2 regions of the Kineococcus rhizosphaerae genome follow, and region 2 is predicted to be linked to the other one. Evidence: riboswitches for the same ligand, from Rfam matches in the RefSeq annotation. Region 2 holds a riboswitch; the other holds the start of a gene.

Region 1 (7,943 bases), on a different contig from region 2:
CGAACCCGAGGTGCTCGGTGACCGCGCCCATGGCCGAGACCGCGAGCATCGGATCGCCGACCGGGACCTGCGTGGACTCGCGCAGGGCCGTCTCCGGGCCGCCCTGGTAGACGTCGTAGATCCCCAGGACGTCGGCGATGAACAGGGAGTCGAACTTGCCGCGTTCGAGCAGCTTCGCCAGCTCGGTCCAGTACCGGATGTCGTCGAACCGGTGGGACTGGTCGTCCGGGTGGCGCCACAGGCCGGGGGACTGGTGCCCGACGCACGTCATGTCGAAGGCGTTGAGATGCACTCGGCGGTCGGACACTTCTGGCTCCCTCACTTGACGGCCCCGGCGGACAGTCCGCCGACGAGCCACTTCTGCGCCACGACCGCGAGCACGTACATCGGGACGATCCCGACGAGCGAGGCGGCGGCCTGCTGGCCGAACTGCACGGTGCGGTCGCCCTGGAACAGCGACAACCCGACCGGCAGGGTCTGGCTGGTCGTGCTCTGCGAGAAGGACACCGCGAACAGGAACTCGTTGTAGGACAGGAACAGGCAGATCAGCAGCGCCGCGACCAGGCCGGGGGCCAGCAGGGGCAGGACGATGCGGCGCAGACCGCCGGTCGTCGACAGCCCGTCGACCCAGCCGGCCTCCTCGACCTCGATCGGGACGCGGCGCACGAAACCGTCGAGCAGCCACACCGCGACGGGGACGTTCGCCAGCCCGTTGACCAGGATCAGACCGAGCGCCGAGTTCGTCAGGTCGGCCTGCTTGAGCAGGTAGTACAGCGGCAGCACCGCGACGATCGGCGGTGCGCAGTAGCTGGCGAGCAGCACCGTCTGCAGGCGTTCCCCGCGCTGACCGGCGCGCGCCGTCACGTACGCCGCGGGCACGGCGACGATCGAGGTGAGGACCGTCGCGCCGATCGCGACGACCCAGGAGTTCGCCAGCATCGTCGACAGCGGGACCGTCGAGAAGGCCTTGGAGAAGTTCGACCACACGAACGCGCTGGGCAGCCAGCCGCCGTTGGCGATGTCGTCGACGCTGCGCAGCGACAGCGAGACGAGGAACAGCAGCGGCAGCAGGGCCACGAACGCCACGGCGGCCAGGGCGACGCGCACGCCGCCGCGGCGCAGGATCACGGTGTTCACTGAACCTCCTCGCTCACTGGTCCGCCTTCACGGCGCGCGCCCGCAGCAGCGTGACGACGGTGGTCAGGACCCCCACGACGAGCCCGAAGACCAACGTCTCCGCGGCCGCCGTGCCGATCTCGTAGCTGCCGCGCATGCCCGTCCGGAAGATCTCGAAGCTGCTGACGATGGTCGACACCCCCGGTCCGCCCTGGGTCACGACCGTCACCAGGTCGAAGACCTTCAGGCCGATGACGAGTTCCAGCAGCAGCACCGACCACACGTTCGGGGCGATCACGGGCCACACCACGTTCGTGAACGCGCGCAGGCTGCCCGCCCCGTCCAGCGCCGCCGCCTCCCGCAGTTCCTCGGGAACCCCCAGGAGCGCGGCGAAGACCAGCAGCGTCACCAGCGGCGTCCACTGCCACACGTGCATGACGACGAGCGCCCCGAACGCGCCCACGCTGTCGCCCAGCGGGTTGGCCCCCGGGAAACCCAGCGCGGAGAACAACCCGCCGAACGCGCCGCCGACCGGGGCGAGCATGAGCTTCCAGGCCACCCCGACCATGACGGGCGGGGTGACCAGCGGCAGGAGCAGGATCGTGCCGACGACCCCGAAGCGCGTCCCCCGGGCGTGCAGCAGCAGCGCGAGGGCGACGCCGAGCACCGTCGCCAGCACGGCGGCGAGGACGGCGAACACCACCGAACGCACCAGGGAGCCGGCGAAGGCCAGCGACTGCCAGGCGTCCACGACGTTGTCGGTGCCCGTGAAGCGCTGTAGAGGCCGGGCCAGCGAGGACTTCGTGACCGCCAGCGCCACGACGAACACCGTGGGGTAGACGAGCATGAGCGCGAGCCCGGCCAGGCTCGGTGCCGCCAGCCACGTGGACACGTGCCCGGGGCGGTGCCGGCCCGGCACCGCCCGCCGGGCGACGGCGTCGCGCTGGCGCGGCAGGGTCCGGCGTTCGTCGAGGAGCTGACTCATCCGAGCGTCTTCTCCCAGCTCTTCGCGGCCTCGTCGAGCGCGGCCTGCGGCTCGGTCTTGCCCTGGATCGCCAGCGCGAGCTGGTCGACGAGGTCCTGCAGGGCTTTCGGCGCGCCCTGCTGCGACGGCCAGGCCAGCGGGTCGCCGTCGAGGCCCTCGCGGATCGTCTCGGTCGCGATGCCCGCGGCCTTGGCGTAGTCGGCGGAGTCGAGGACCGTCTTGCGCGCCGGGTCGATGCCCGAGCCCGCCGTGGAGGCCAGCAGGAAGTTGTTCTCCTCGTTCGTCGCCCACTTCACGAAGGCGGCGGCCTTGTCCTGCTGCTTGCCTGCCGTGGAGACGCCCAGGCCGAACCCGGCGTCGAGCGCGGTGCGGGGCTTGGTGTTCTTCCCCCCGACGGGCAGCGTCACGACGCCCCACTTGTCGACGATCTTCGAGCTGGCCGGGTCCTGCGCCTTCAGGCCCAGGTCGGTCCAGGTGTCGAGCATGGCGCCCTGACCGGACAGGAACGCCGAGTTGGCCTGGTCGAAGCCGGTCTGCAGGGGCGTCGGCAGGGCGTGGGGGGCGACGTCGATGAGGTGCTGCAGCGCCGCGAGCCCCTCCTCGCCGTTGAACGCGGCCCCGCCGTCGCCGTCGACGAGCGTGCCGCCGTAGCCGGCGAGGCGGTTGATGAAGGAGCAGCCCAGGATCATCGGGACCTGCTGGCCCTCGACGATCGCGCCGTACACGCTCCCGCCGGAGTCCTTCGTGATCTTCTCGGCGGCCGCGTCGTAGTCGTCCCAGGTCTTCGGCGGCTCGACGCCGTACTTCTGGAAGACCTCGGCGTTGTAGTAGAGGACGTGGGTGTCGCCGTCGAAGGGCAGGCCGTAGCGCTTGCCGTCGATGAGCGTGTACGGGTCGTAGATGGACGGCAGGAAGTCGTCCGTGCGGATGTCGTCGTTGGCGTCGATCCACTTCGTCAGGTCGACGAGGGCGCCGGCGTCCACGAGCTCGCCGAGGCCGAAGTAGAAGTAGTCGAAGACGTCGAACTCGCCGTCGCCGCCCTGCACGTCCAGGATCTGCTTGCTCGTCAGCTGGTCGTAGGGGATCGCGGTGACCTCGACCTTGCCCCCGAACTCCTGCTCGAACTTCTTGCCCAGCAGGTCCGTGAAGGCCAGCACGTGGGGCTGGTTGACCATGAGCTTGAGCGTGGCGCCCTTGAGGTCGACGGCCTTGCCGGCGGCCAGGTCGGATCCGGTCGAGCCGTCGCCGCAGGCGGCCAGGGTGCCGGTCGCGGCCAGCGCGCCGACGCCCAGGGCGCCGGACAGGACACGGCGGCGGGAGGCGATCAGGCGCTGGGTGCTCGCCGGGGAGGAGGTGCGCAGGGGCGCGGACATGGGTGTGCTCCGTGGGGGTGGGCGGACGATCGTCGTCCGTCGTGGGTGCGCGCGGGAAGCGGCGCGCTCGCCTGAGGACCGTGGGGGAGGGCGTGCGGGTCGGTCAGACCGCGCGCGGCGTCCCCGGACGCAGGGCGTGCGTCGACCGGGCCGGGCGACAGGCCATCGAGGCCGTGCGACCGAGGTCGACGTGGTAGCGGCGGGTGAGCCGCGTGCCGGGTCGGGGCTGGGTACAGCTGTCCACTGCGAGTCCTCCATCGCCCCTGGCGGGAGCACCTGCCGCTCGCGCGGTGGTTGCTGTGGCGTCAACGAGCCAGGTCTCTCGGCCACTCTGGATGGTGTTGGTCGCAGCGTAGCGGACACCGGGGGCGGCCGGGGACCGATCGCGCCGCGCCTCGCGCCTCGCCCGGCGCCGGGCTGGCGGTGACGACCCGCGACCCGGCGCGGCCGGTCGTCCCGGCGGCCCTTGTGCGACACTGAGCGTGGCCGAGCGTTCCCCGACACCGGGCGCCCGGCCCGCCGTCGAGACCGCCGCCCAGCGCGCGGGTCCCGGGCAGCGCCGCGGTCCAGTGGAAGGGCCTCGCAGGCGCCCCGTGCCCGTTCGCCGGACGACGACCGCCGGCGGCCCGGGGGGAGCACGCGCCGCGCGAACCCCTCCGGTGCAGCGAGGACTTCCGTCGGGTGCGGGACGACCCGCCCGACGATTCCGACGAGGACGCCCGAGCGTCCGCGGGGTTCACCGGTGGAGCGGGCGCTGCGGGCCCAACGGAGCGACCCGTGACCACGACCCCGGAAGAGAACACCGCAGCACCCGTGAACGGCACCGGCGCCGACGCCGGGAGCGCGCCGACGCGGCCCCGCCGCCGCCGGGCGGCCAGCCGCCCCGCCGGGGCGCCCGCGCACGCCGAGCCCGTCGTCACGACGGCACCGGCGGCCACCGCCGCGCCGGTCGAGACCACCGACGCGGCTGCGTCCCCCGAGGCCGTCACCGCGACGGCCGCCGACGCCGCCGCGACGGCCCGCACGACGCCCGACGCCACCGCGGCCCCCACCCCGGCGGCCGGGGAGGAACCCGCCCCCGAGGCGCCGCGCCGCCGGGCGCGCCGGGCCACCCGCAAGGTGACCACGCCCGAGCACGCCCCCGAGCCGGTCCTGGAGACCTCTCCCGCCGCGCCGGCCGCCGAGACCCCGACCGAGCAGCGCGTCGCCCCGGTGGGCGGACCGGCCGTCGAGGAGGTCGGGGAGGTGACCGCCCCGGCGCCGGCCCGCCGCCGCCGAGCCCGCAAGACCGCCGCCGCCCCCGCCGCTGCCCCCGAGGTCGCCGCTGCCCCCGAGGTCGTCGCCGACCCGGTGGTGCCCGCAGCCGTCGAGGAGGTCGCGGCCGCCGAGCCCGCCGCCGTCGAGGAGGTCGCGGCCGCCGAGCCCGCCGCCGTCGCCGCCGTCGCCGAGGACGTCCCGGTGGAGGAGGCCCCCGTGCTCGAGCCGTCGGTGGACGCCGCCGCTCCGGCCGGGCAGGAGCCCACCGCCGACGCCGACGCCGACGCCGCCACTGAAGCCGACGACACCGACGACCTGATGGACGACCCGGTGCTGCTGCGGGCCGCCGGGCTGGCCCGGCGCGGCGGCCGTCGTCGCCGCGAACCCGAGACCGAGCGGGCCACCGACGCCGCGGCGCGCGCGACCGCCCTGTTCTTCCAGGCCCCCGACGCCGAGACCTCCGCGCGGGAGACCTCCCCGCGCCGCTCGCGCCGCGCGTCGGCGCCCGCGGGCCCGCCCCCGGGCGAGGACCAGGACACGCTGGACTTCGAGTCCTTCCGCCGGCCCGGCTCCACCGACGGCGGCTCGGACCGCCCCGACGAGGACGCCTTCGAGGAGGACCTCGACGAGACCGCCGACCAGGCGGTGGACGAGGACGGCCAGGACGCTCAGGACGACGAGTCCGACGACGACAGCGGCGCACCGCGCCGCCGCCGCCGCCGCGGCGGTCGTGGCCGGCGCAGCCGCACCCGCGACGACGCCGACGACGCCGAGGGCTCGGACGACGACGAGGAGACCGGCGCCCGGGACACCGGGGCCGAGCCGGCCGACGAGGACACCGACGAGGACACCGACGGGGACGCGGGCGAGGAGTCCGAGGACGGGGAGGAGTCGTCGGGCTCGTCCCGCCGCCGCCGTCGCCGTCGCCGCCGCGCCGGGTCCGCGGACGGGGAGGACGCCTCGCCGGACGACCCGCCGAACACCGTCACCCGGGTCCGCGAACCGCGCCGGTCCGCCTCCCGGGGCACCGGCGAGGACGAGATCACCGCGCTGCGCGGCTCGACGCGCCTGGAGGCCAAGAAGCAGCGCCGTCGCGAGGGGCGTGAGCAGGGCCGCAAGCGCGCCATCCTCACCGAGGCCGAGTTCCTGGCCCGCCGCGAGGCCGTCGAACGCGTCATGGTCGTGCGCCAGGAGGACGACCGGACGCAGATCGGGGTCCTCGAGGACGGGATCCTCGTCGAGCACTACGGCGCCAAGCAGGCGCAGACGACGATGGTCGGCAACGTCTACCTCGGCCGGGTCCAGAACGTGCTGCCCAGCATGGAGGCCGCCTTCGTCGACGTCGGCAAGGGCCGCAACGCCGTCCTGTACGCCGGTGAGGTCAACTGGGACGCGGCCGGGCTCGAGGGCCAGCCGCGGCGCATCGAGGCGGCGCTGAAGTCCGGCGACCCCGTCCTCGTGCAGGTCACCAAGGACCCGGTGGGGCACAAGGGTGCCCGGTTGACCAGCCAGATCTCGCTGCCCGGCCGCTACCTCGTCTACGTCCCCCGCGGGTCGATGACGGGCATCTCGCGCAAGCTGCCCGACACCGAGCGCGCGCGCCTGAAGAAGGTGCTCAAGGAGGTCGTGCCCGCCGGAGCGGGCGTCATCGTGCGCACGGCCGCCGAGGGGGTCGCCGAGGAGGAGCTGCGCGCCGACGTGCAGCGCCTGCAGGCGACCTGGGAGGCCATCCAGGCGAAGTCGACCAGCAAGAACGCCCCCCTGCTGCTGCACGGTGAACCCGACCTGACGGTCCGCGTCGTGCGCGACGTCTTCAACGAGGACTTCACGAAGGTCGTCGTCTCCGGCGAGGCGGCGTGGGAGGCCGTGCACGGGTACGTGGCCGACGTCGCTCCCGACCTCGCCGACCGGCTCGAGCGGTGGGAGGGCGACCGGGACGTCTTCGAGGCCCACCGGATCGACGAGCAGCTCGCCAAGGCGCTGGGCCGCAAGGTGTGGCTGCCCTCGGGCGGTTCGCTGGTCATCGACCCCACCGAGGCGATGCACGTCATCGACGTCAACACCGGCAAGTTCACCGGGGCCGGCGGCACGCTCGAGGAGACGGTCACCCGCAACAACCTCGAGGCCGCGGAGGAGATCGTCCGGCAGCTGCGGCTGCGGGACATCGGCGGGATCATCGTCATCGACTTCATCGACATGGTCCTGGAGTCCAACCGCGACCTCGTGCTGCGCCGGCTCGTGGAGTGCCTGGGCCGGGACCGGACCAAGCACCAGGTGGCGGAGGTCACCTCCCTCGGCCTGGTGCAGATGACGCGCAAGCGGACCGGTCAGGGCCTGGCGGCCGTGCTGGAGGAGCTCGACGCCGCCGCGGACGCCAACCCCGCGCCCCAGCCGTCCCCGGCCCAGGGGGCCGGGGGCGGTGGCTCCGGCAACGGCTCCAACGGCTCCGGCAACGGCTCCAACGGCTCCGGCAACGGCTCCAACGGCTCCGGCAACGGCTCCAGCGGCTCCGGCGGCGGCGCGAACGGCTCGGGCAAGTCCCGCCGCCGCGGCCGCGGCCGGGACCGCGGCGAGGCCGAGCAGGCCCCCAGGGCCGAGGAGCCCGCCGCGGACGCCGGGCGCGGGGAGTCCCACCGGGACGCCGCGGCGCTGGCGGCGATCGCGGCCGTGGCGGCCGCGGGCCGGCGTGAGCGCGAGGCGGCCGCCGAGGCGTCGGAGTGAGCGCGTCGTTTTGACCCCGGGGGTTCGCGTTCCGTACGCTTACCCCTTGGTGCGCCGTCGTGCGCGAGCCTCCAACTGCACGTGCAGTTCGGCGGCGTTCCAGTTCGTGACGAGAGAAACGGGTTCGTTGTGGTGTACGCCATCGTCCGCGCCGGCGGCCGGCAGGAGAAGGTCGCGGTCGGCGACGTGCTGACCATCGACCGGGTCCCCGTGGCCAGCGGGGAGACGCTGCAGCTGCAGCCGCTCCTGCTCGTCGACGGTGAGACCGTCACTCACGACGCCTCGGCGCTCGCGGGTGTCAAGGTCGTCGCCGAGGTGGTCGAGGAGGCCAAGGGCCCCAAGATCACCATCCTCAAGTACAAGAACAAGACCGGGTACCGCAAGCGTCAGGGTCACCGCGCGAAGCTCACCCGCGTCAAGATCACCAGCATCGGGGCGTGACGTCAGATGGCACACAAGAAGGGCGCGAGCTCCTCGCGCAACGGTCGTGA
Region 2 (7,943 bases):
GATCCGGTTGGCGGACAGCACGACCGCCGCCACCACCAGCCCCGGCAACGTCGTCAGCCACCACGAGGTGGCCAGGTAGTCGCGCCCGCCCGCGACGAGCGAACCCCACTCGGGCGCCGGCGGCGGGGCGCCGAACCCGAGGAAGCTCAGCGAGGAGACGGCGAGGACCGCGACCCCGAACTCCAGCGCCGAGAGGGCCAGCACGGGACCGGCGGCGTTCGGCAGGACGTGCCGGAACAGCACACCCGTCGTGCGCACCCCGCTGGCCCGGGCCGCCTCGACGTACACGGCCGCGCTGACCTTCAGCACCTCCGAGCGCATGACGCGGGCGAAGTTCGCGACCGTCCCGATGCCGACGGCGATCGCGACCTTGACCGTCCCGAAGCCCAGCGCCGTGATGAGCGCCATCGACAGCAGCAGGGCGGGGATGGACAGCAGCACGTCCATGGTGCGCATGAGGACGTCGTCGACGACCCCGCGCACGAAACCGGAGAACAACCCGATGAGCGTCCCCACGACCAGGCCGATGAGCACGGCGAGGACCGTGGCCTGCAGCGTGAGCCGGGACCCGTGGACCACGCGGGAGAACAGGTCGCGTCCCAGGTGGTCGGTGCCGAACAAGTGCGCCGCCGACGGGCCCTGGAGACGGTCCGCGGGCACCCCGTCGATGGGGCTCTGCGACGTGAACAGCGACGGGAACGCCGCCCACGCCAGCACCAGCAGGATCACCAGGGCTGCCACCAGCAGGTCGGGCCGCCGGGCCCACGCCGGCAGCGTGCGCCGGGTTCCCGCGGGTGCCTTCGCACCGCTGCGGTAGCGCTCACCGATGTCCAGGACGTCGAGGACGGCCTCGGGTGCTTCCCTGCTCACGACACGCTCCCCACGAGGGTCTTGGTGCTGGCCCGCGGACGACGCGGCACCCCGACGACCCGGATGCGCGGGTCGATGACCGGGTACAGCAGGTCCACCACGAGGTTGGTGACGACGAAGATCGTGGCCGCCAGCAGGACGAGGCCCTGCACGAGCGGGATGTCCTGCCCGTTGACGGCGGTGACGGTCAGTCGCCCGATGCCGACACGGGAGAACACCGTCTCCACCACGACGGCACCGGCCAGCAGGTTGCCCACGATGACCCCGCCGATCGTCAGGGCGGGGATCGTCGCGTTGCGGAACGCGTGCCGCAGGTGCACCCGGGCCCGGGAGGCGCCCTTGGCGCGGGCCGTCTCGACGTAGGGTTCGGCCAGCGCGGTGCGCAGCCCGCGGGCCAGCACCTGCGCGATCGACGCCGAGACGGGGACGGCGAGGGTCACCGACGGCAGCACGAGGCTGGCGAGGCCCTCGTTGCCCAGGGCCGGGAAGATCGAGATCCGGAACGAGAAGAACTGGATGAGCAGCAGGCCGACCCAGAACGTCGGCAGCGAGACGCCCAGCGGCGGCAGGGCCAGCAGCAGCGTGCGCACCCAGGCCCACCGGGTCCAGGTCGACAGGAACGCGATCCCGACACCGAGCACCAGCGCGATGACCAGCGCCGAGACGGCGAGGACCGCGGTCTGCGGCAGCGCGTCGCCGATGAGGGAGGTGACCGGGGCCCCGTTCTGGATGGAGCTGCCGAAGTCCAGGTGCAGCGTCCTCCACAGCGCGTGGACGTACTGCACGGGCAGCGGCTCGTCCAGGCCGTACTCGTGCCGCAGGGCCGCGACCTGTGCGGGGTCGACCGTGGACTGCTCCCCTCCCTGCCCCCCGGCGAGCATGATCTCCACCGGGTCGCTGGGCAGCAGGTAGAGGATGACGAACGTCACGGTGTACGCCGCCCAGAGGACGACGACCGCCTGCCCGAGCCGCCGGGCGACGTAACCGGTCACGCCCTCACCTGCTCCCTCGTCGCGGCGCCCGGGTCGACGCCTTCCTCCCGGACCGCGCAGCGACTCCGTCGGCGCGTTCCGCTCGTCCAGGCGCCGACGCGCCGATCCTCGCTCACGCCCTCACCTGCTCCCTCGTCACGGTGCTCACGCCTGCTTCCAGGCGTCGTAGAACCACAGCCGCGACGAGCCCTCGAACTGCAGGTCGTGCACGTCCTCGTTCGCGGCGATGACGGTCGACAGCTCGATGAGCGGGATCGAGTGCGCCTCCTCGACGAGCAGCTTCGAGGCCTGCGCCACGAGCTGGGCCCGCTGGGCGGTGTCCGTCGTCGCGGCCTGCTGCGTGAGCAGGTCGTCGACCTGGCTGTGGGCCCGGTGGTTCACGTTGCGGGTCTCGGTCGAGAAGATCGTCCGCAGCACGTCCGGGTCGGAGCGGGTCAGGTTGTAGAACAGGACGTCGTAGTCGCCGGAGTTCTGCAGGGCCGTGGTCTCGGCGGTGGTGCCCTGCTTGAGCTGCAGGTCGATGCCGACGGCGCGCTCCTGCTGCTGGACGAGCTCCAGCACGGCGGTCGTGGGCTGCCAGAACGTCACGGTGACGGTGAGCTTCTTGCCGTCCTTGGCCCGGACGCCGTCCGCGCCCTTGACCCAGCCGGCCTCGTCGAGCAGCTCGTTCGCCCCCGCCACGTCGAGCGCGAGGTCCTTGGAGTCGTCGGACGCCAGCGGGGTGGAGGCCGACAGCGCCGAGCTCACGGCGACGTCACCGGGGTTCAGGATGCTGGCGAGCGTCTTGCGGTCGACGGCCTTCGAGAACGCCTGCCGAACCCTGATGTCGGAGAAGATCGGGCGCGACTCGTTGGGGAAGAAGTTGTACGGGATGCCCGGGTTCGCGCGACGCTGGGTCCAGAACCCGTTGCCGTCGAACTGCGGCAGGTCCTGCGAGGCGATGCCGGTCGTCGCGTCGATCTGCTTGGACTGCAACGACCCCGTGCGCACGCTGGCCTCGGGGACGACCTCGTAGGTGATGGTGTCGAGGTAGGCCTCGCCCTGGTGCTTGGCCCCGGTGGGCGCCCAGTCGTACCCGGTGCGCTTCTTCAGGACCGTCTTGGAACCGTTGGCGTAGCTGCCGACGGTGAACGGCCCGGAGCCGACCAGCGTGCTCCCGTCGCACCGGGTCGCCGGGTCGGCCGTGGTCGTCGGGACCGACAGGAGCCCCAGGCTCATCGTCGAGGTGGCCTGGAGGAACTGCGCGCTGGGCTGCGCGAACGTCACGACGGCCGTCTGCGCGTCCGGGGTCTGGGTGCCGGTGTAGCCCTGGAGGTAGGTCGAGCCGAGCGACGCCTTGGCCCCGAGGGCGACGATCCCGTCGAGGTTCGCCTTCACCGCGGCCGAGTCGACGGGGGTGCCGTCGGAGAACGTCGCCCCCTCGCGCAGGTGGAAGGTGAAGGTCTTCGCGTCCGGGCTGACCTCCCACGTCTGGGCCAGCCAGGGCTGGATCTTCCCGTCGAGGTCCTGCACCGTGAGGGAGTCCACGAGCTGGCGGCCGATGTTCAGCGCGTCGTTGTTGCCCACCTGCTGCGGGTCGATGCACCCGGAGTCGACCGAGATCGCGAACGTCAGGTTCCCCCCCTTGACCGGGGTGGCGTCGGCGGACTTCTCGGAACTGCTCTGACCACCGCCACCGCACGCGGTGAGGACGAGGAGCGCGGCGAGGGTGACCGCGGACAGGGGCGTGCGGGTGCGCAAGGGGACTCCAGGGGCGGGAACGACGAAGGTGTGCACCCGCCACGCGGGACGGTGCACGGACGCACGGGAACGTTTCCCGGCGTCGGGAGGGGTGGTCAGCGACAGCCGGAGGAACCGGTCAGGCAGAAGTCGACGACGCGGCGGAGGATGGCGACGTGCGACGTGCGGTCCACGAGAACTCCTCCATCGGTCCTGGCGGAAGCACCCGCGCCCGTTTCCGGGGGGTTGCTGCGGCGTCGTCGAGCCAGGTCTCTCAGCCGCTCTGGATGGTGTACCCGTTCACCATAGGGGACCGGACCCCGGATCCTCAACCCCCTCGTCGACCCGATCGGACGGTTGACCCGGTGATCGCTCACCTGCGAGTCTCCGGGGAGGTCATGAGTGCTGCCGACAAGCCCCGGCTCGGCAGCCGGCAACCCCCTCGCACGGCGTGGGGTGCCCGGGTGAAGACCCGGCCCTGTGGAAGCCCCAGGGCAAGGCAGTGCTCCGCGGGACCGCCCGCGGCGCCCGAAGAACGAGGGATCCTCCGTGCCCCGACGCATCACCCTGTCCGCGCTCGCCCTGAGCGCCGCTCTCGCCCTCGCCGCCTGCTCCGCGGGCTCGAACGCCGACTCCCCGGCCGGTGCGGACGCCTCCCGCGCGGCCGACGCGAAGCCGGTCGACGGCGGGACGCTGACGTTCGACGTCGCCTCCGACGCCGGCTGCGTCGACCCCCAGCAGGTCGGCAGCAACGAGACGATCTACGCCACGCGGCAGTTCGTCGACTCCCTGACCGACCAGGACCCCGAGACGGGCACGATCGAACCCTGGCTCGCGAAGAGCTGGGACGTCAGTCCCGACGGGACGACGTTCACGTTCCACCTGGTGACGGGGGCGACCTTCTCCGACGGAACACCCGTCGACGCAGCCGCGGTCAAGGCCAACCTGGACGCCGCGACGAAGCTCGGGGCCCGCGCGACGCTCGTGACGAACTACCTCACGGGGTACGTCGGCGCCGACGTCGTCGACCCGCAGACCGTGAAGGTCACGTTCTCCGCCCCGAACGCCCAGTTCCTGCAGGCCACTTCGACGTTCAGCCTCGGGCTCGTGTCCGTCGCCAGCACCCGGCAGAGCCCCGACGAGCGGTGCAAGGGCATCGTGGGCTCCGGACCCTTCACCCTGGACCACTACACCCAGGGCAAGGAGATCGTGCTGAAGAAGCGTGCGGACTACGACTGGGGTTCCTCGCTCTGGACGACGCAGGGAGCCGCCCACCTGGACGGCATCACCTTCCAGATCGTCCCCGAGGCCAGCGTCCGCAGCGGATCCCTGCAGTCCCAGCAGGTCGACGCCATCAGTTCGCTGTCCCCGCAGGACCTCGACCTCATCGAGTCCACGGGCGGGCACGTCATCAGCCGCACCAATCCGGGCATCCCGCTGCACCTGGCCGTGAACAACTCCCGGCCCGCCACCTCCGACGTGAAGGTGCGCGAGGCGATCTCCCGGGCACTGGACCGGCAGGAGGTCATCGACACCGTCCTGTCGAAGCAGTACGAGCCTGCGACGAGCGTCCTGTCGGACACCACCCCGGGGTACGCGGACGAGTCGGAGCTGCTGACGACGGACCAGGCGAAGGCGAAGCAGCTGCTCGACGAGGCCGGCTGGGAGGAGGGGACCGACGGCGTCCGGGAGAAGGACGGCCAGAAGCTGAACCTCGACCTGTACTGGTTCAACAACGGGAACTTCGGCCCCACGACCGAACTGTTCCAGCAGCAGCTGAAGAAGGTCGGCATCGGCGTCACGATCCACCAGGCCCAGATCTCCGAGGCCGCGCAGGTGCAGAAGGACGGGAACTTCGACCTGATCTACGGCGGCCTCACCCGCGCCGACGGCGACATCCTGCGGACGAGCTACTCGACGAAGGGGACGAACAACGCCCGCATCCCCGTCACCGAGCTCGACGACGTCCTGGCCCAGCAGCTCGCCACCGTCGACGTCGACCAGCGCAACGCGCTGCTGGCGAAGGCGCAGCAGCTCATCGTCTCGAACTACTACGTGATCCCGGTGGTCCAGCAGACCACCGTGCTGGCCACGACCGGGGACGTCCACGACCTCGACTTCGAGGCGTCCTCCCGCCTGCAGTTCCACGACACCTGGAAGGGCTGAGCCGTGAAGTTCCTCGCGATGACCCTGATCACCCACACCCCGGACCCGGTGACGGGGGTGTGGCCGACGCAGCACGAACGCCTCACCGAGGTGGTCGAGAACGCCGCCCTGGCCGAGCAGTGGGGTTTCGACGCCTACGGCGTCGGGGAACGGCACGAACGCCCGTTCCTGTCCTCCTCCCCCACCGTCGTCCTCTCGAACATCGCGGCCCGCACGTCGCGGATCAAGCTGTTCACGACCGTCACGACGCTCAGCCTGCTCGACCCGGTCCGCGCCTACGAGGACTACGCGACGTTGGACCACCTCGCGAACGGCCGGCTGGAACTCATCGTGGGCAAGGGCAACGGGGCGGCGCAGGCGAACCTGTTCCACGTCACGACCGACGACCAGTGGGACCGCAACGCCGAGGGGTACGAGTTGTTCCGCCGGTTGTGGCGGGAGGAGAAGGTCACCTGGCAGGGCCGGTTCCGGCCGTCGCTGGACCAGGCCGAGACCTGGCCCGCCCCCTACCAGCGCGATCTGCGGATCTGGCACGGCAGCGCCACGAGCGAGGAGTCGGTGGAGGTCGCCGCGGCCGCCGGGGACCCGCTGTTCTCCGCGAACGTCACGTACCCGATCGGCAAGTACGCCACGCTCATCGAGCGCTACCGCGAACGGTGGGCGGCGCACGGCCACGACCCGGCCGACGCGCTCGTGGGCGCCGGATCGGCGGGCAGCTTCGTGGCCCGGACCTCCCAGGAGGCCCGCCGCGTCTGGCGGCCGCACTTCGAGGCGCGCCAGAAGGCCTTCGCCGGCAGCGGTGTCCCGAAGGTGTGGGAGGACTTCGAGGACTTCCTGGTCCGCAGCTCCGCCCTCGTCGGCTCCCCCGAAGAGGTCGTCGACAAGGTCGGCCGCTACCACGAGCGGTTCGGCCACGAGGTGACCGCCCTGCACTTCGACCGCTCCGGGCTGAGCGAGGCGCAGCACCGGGAGAACTGGGACCTGTTCACGACCGACGTGGCTCCCGTGCTGCGCCGGCAGTTCCCCTCGCGCCCCCTGCTGCCCGCCCCGGCGCAGGCCCAGGGCCGCGCCCCCCTCGTCCCCGCCTGACCCCGCGCGATCGGGACGAGGCCCGCCCGGGTCAGCCGAGCCCCAGGTTCCCCCGCAACGTGCCCGCCGCGTACTCGCGCCGGAACAGGCCGCGGTCCTGCAACCGCGGGACGACGAGGTCGGCGAACGCCTCGAACCCCGCCGGCATGTGCGTGGGGATGACGGTGAACCCGTCCGCCGCCTCCTGCTCGAACCAGTGCTGCAGGTCGTCCGCGACCTCGTCGGCGGACCCGACGAGCAGCCGGTGGCCGTTGGTCGCCGCGGCGTGCCGGGCCAGTTCCCCGAGCGTCCAGCCGGCACGGGCCGCGGGCCCGAACAGCAGCGCCACGCGGCTGCGCCCCAGGGAACTGGGCGGCAGGTCCCGCACGGGTTGCCCGGGGTCGGCTCCCGTGAGGTCCACCCCGGAACGCCACGACAGCTGCCGCAACCCGGCCGCGGTGTCCTGCAGCTCCTGCAGCTGCGCCCACACGTCCCGCGCCGCAGCACGGGTGGCCGCGACGACCGGCAGCACGCCGGGGAACACGAGGACCCGTGCCGGGTCACGCCCGTGCGCCCGGGTGGCGGCGTGCACGCGCTGGCGGAAACCACGCCCCTCGGCCGGGTCCTGCGCGACGGTGTAGACGACGTCGGCGAACCGCCCGGCCAGGTCGATGCCCGCCTCCGAGGATCCCGACTGGGCCAGGACGGGGCGCCCCTGCTCGGAGGCCGGGACGTCGAGCGGTCCGCGGACGGCGAAGAACTCCCCCACGTGGTCGATGGGCCGGTTCGCGCTCAGGTCGGTGTACACGCCGCTCGCCGCGTCCCCCACGTGGTACCCGGCCGGGAAGCTCCCCCACAGCCGGAGCACGACGTCGACGAACTCCGCCGCCCGCCGGTAGCGGGTCGCGTGGTCGGGGAACTCAGCCAACCCGAAGTTCGCGGCGGCGTCCGCGAGCTGGCTGGTGACGGCGTTCCACCCGGCGCGGCCGTGGCTGATGCGGTCCAGCGACGCGAACTGCCGGGCCAGGTTGTACGGCTCGCTGAACGTCGTCGAGGCGGTCGCGACGAGGCCGATGCGCGTCGTCTCGCGGGCCACGGCGGCCAGCAGGGTCAACGGTTCGACCGCCC

The links. Region 2 has a riboswitch for S-adenosylmethionine ahead of CLV37_RS18370 (ABC transporter substrate-binding protein). Riboswitches for the same ligand answer to the same signal wherever they lie in the genome.
Region 1: another riboswitch for S-adenosylmethionine. It lies ahead of CLV37_RS05030 (ABC transporter substrate-binding protein); the one in region 2 lies ahead of CLV37_RS18370 (ABC transporter substrate-binding protein).

The regions. Positions count from the first base shown of each region.
Region 1 is NZ_PVZF01000002.1:168,871-176,813, forward strand. It holds gene CLV37_RS05015 (LLM class flavin-dependent oxidoreductase) at 1-271, opposite strand, end outside; gene CLV37_RS05020 (carbohydrate ABC transporter permease) at 319-1,137, opposite strand; gene CLV37_RS05025 (carbohydrate ABC transporter permease) at 1,151-2,101, opposite strand; gene CLV37_RS05030 (ABC transporter substrate-binding protein) at 2,098-3,474, opposite strand; SAM riboswitch class I at 3,726-3,816, opposite strand; gene CLV37_RS28795 (Rne/Rng family ribonuclease) at 4,252-7,452, shown strand; gene rplU (50S ribosomal protein L21) at 7,582-7,893, shown strand; gene rpmA (50S ribosomal protein L27) at 7,900-7,943, shown strand, end outside.
Region 2 is NZ_PVZF01000009.1:262,433-270,375, forward strand. It holds gene CLV37_RS18355 (ABC transporter permease) at 1-834, opposite strand, end outside; gene CLV37_RS18360 (ABC transporter permease) at 867-1,862, opposite strand; gene CLV37_RS18365 (ABC transporter substrate-binding protein) at 2,007-3,602, opposite strand; SAM riboswitch class I at 3,783-3,875, opposite strand; SAM riboswitch class IV at 3,976-4,088, shown strand; gene CLV37_RS18370 (ABC transporter substrate-binding protein) at 4,131-5,747, shown strand; gene CLV37_RS18375 (LLM class flavin-dependent oxidoreductase) at 5,751-6,836, shown strand; gene CLV37_RS18380 (NtaA/DmoA family FMN-dependent monooxygenase) at 6,868-7,943, opposite strand, start outside.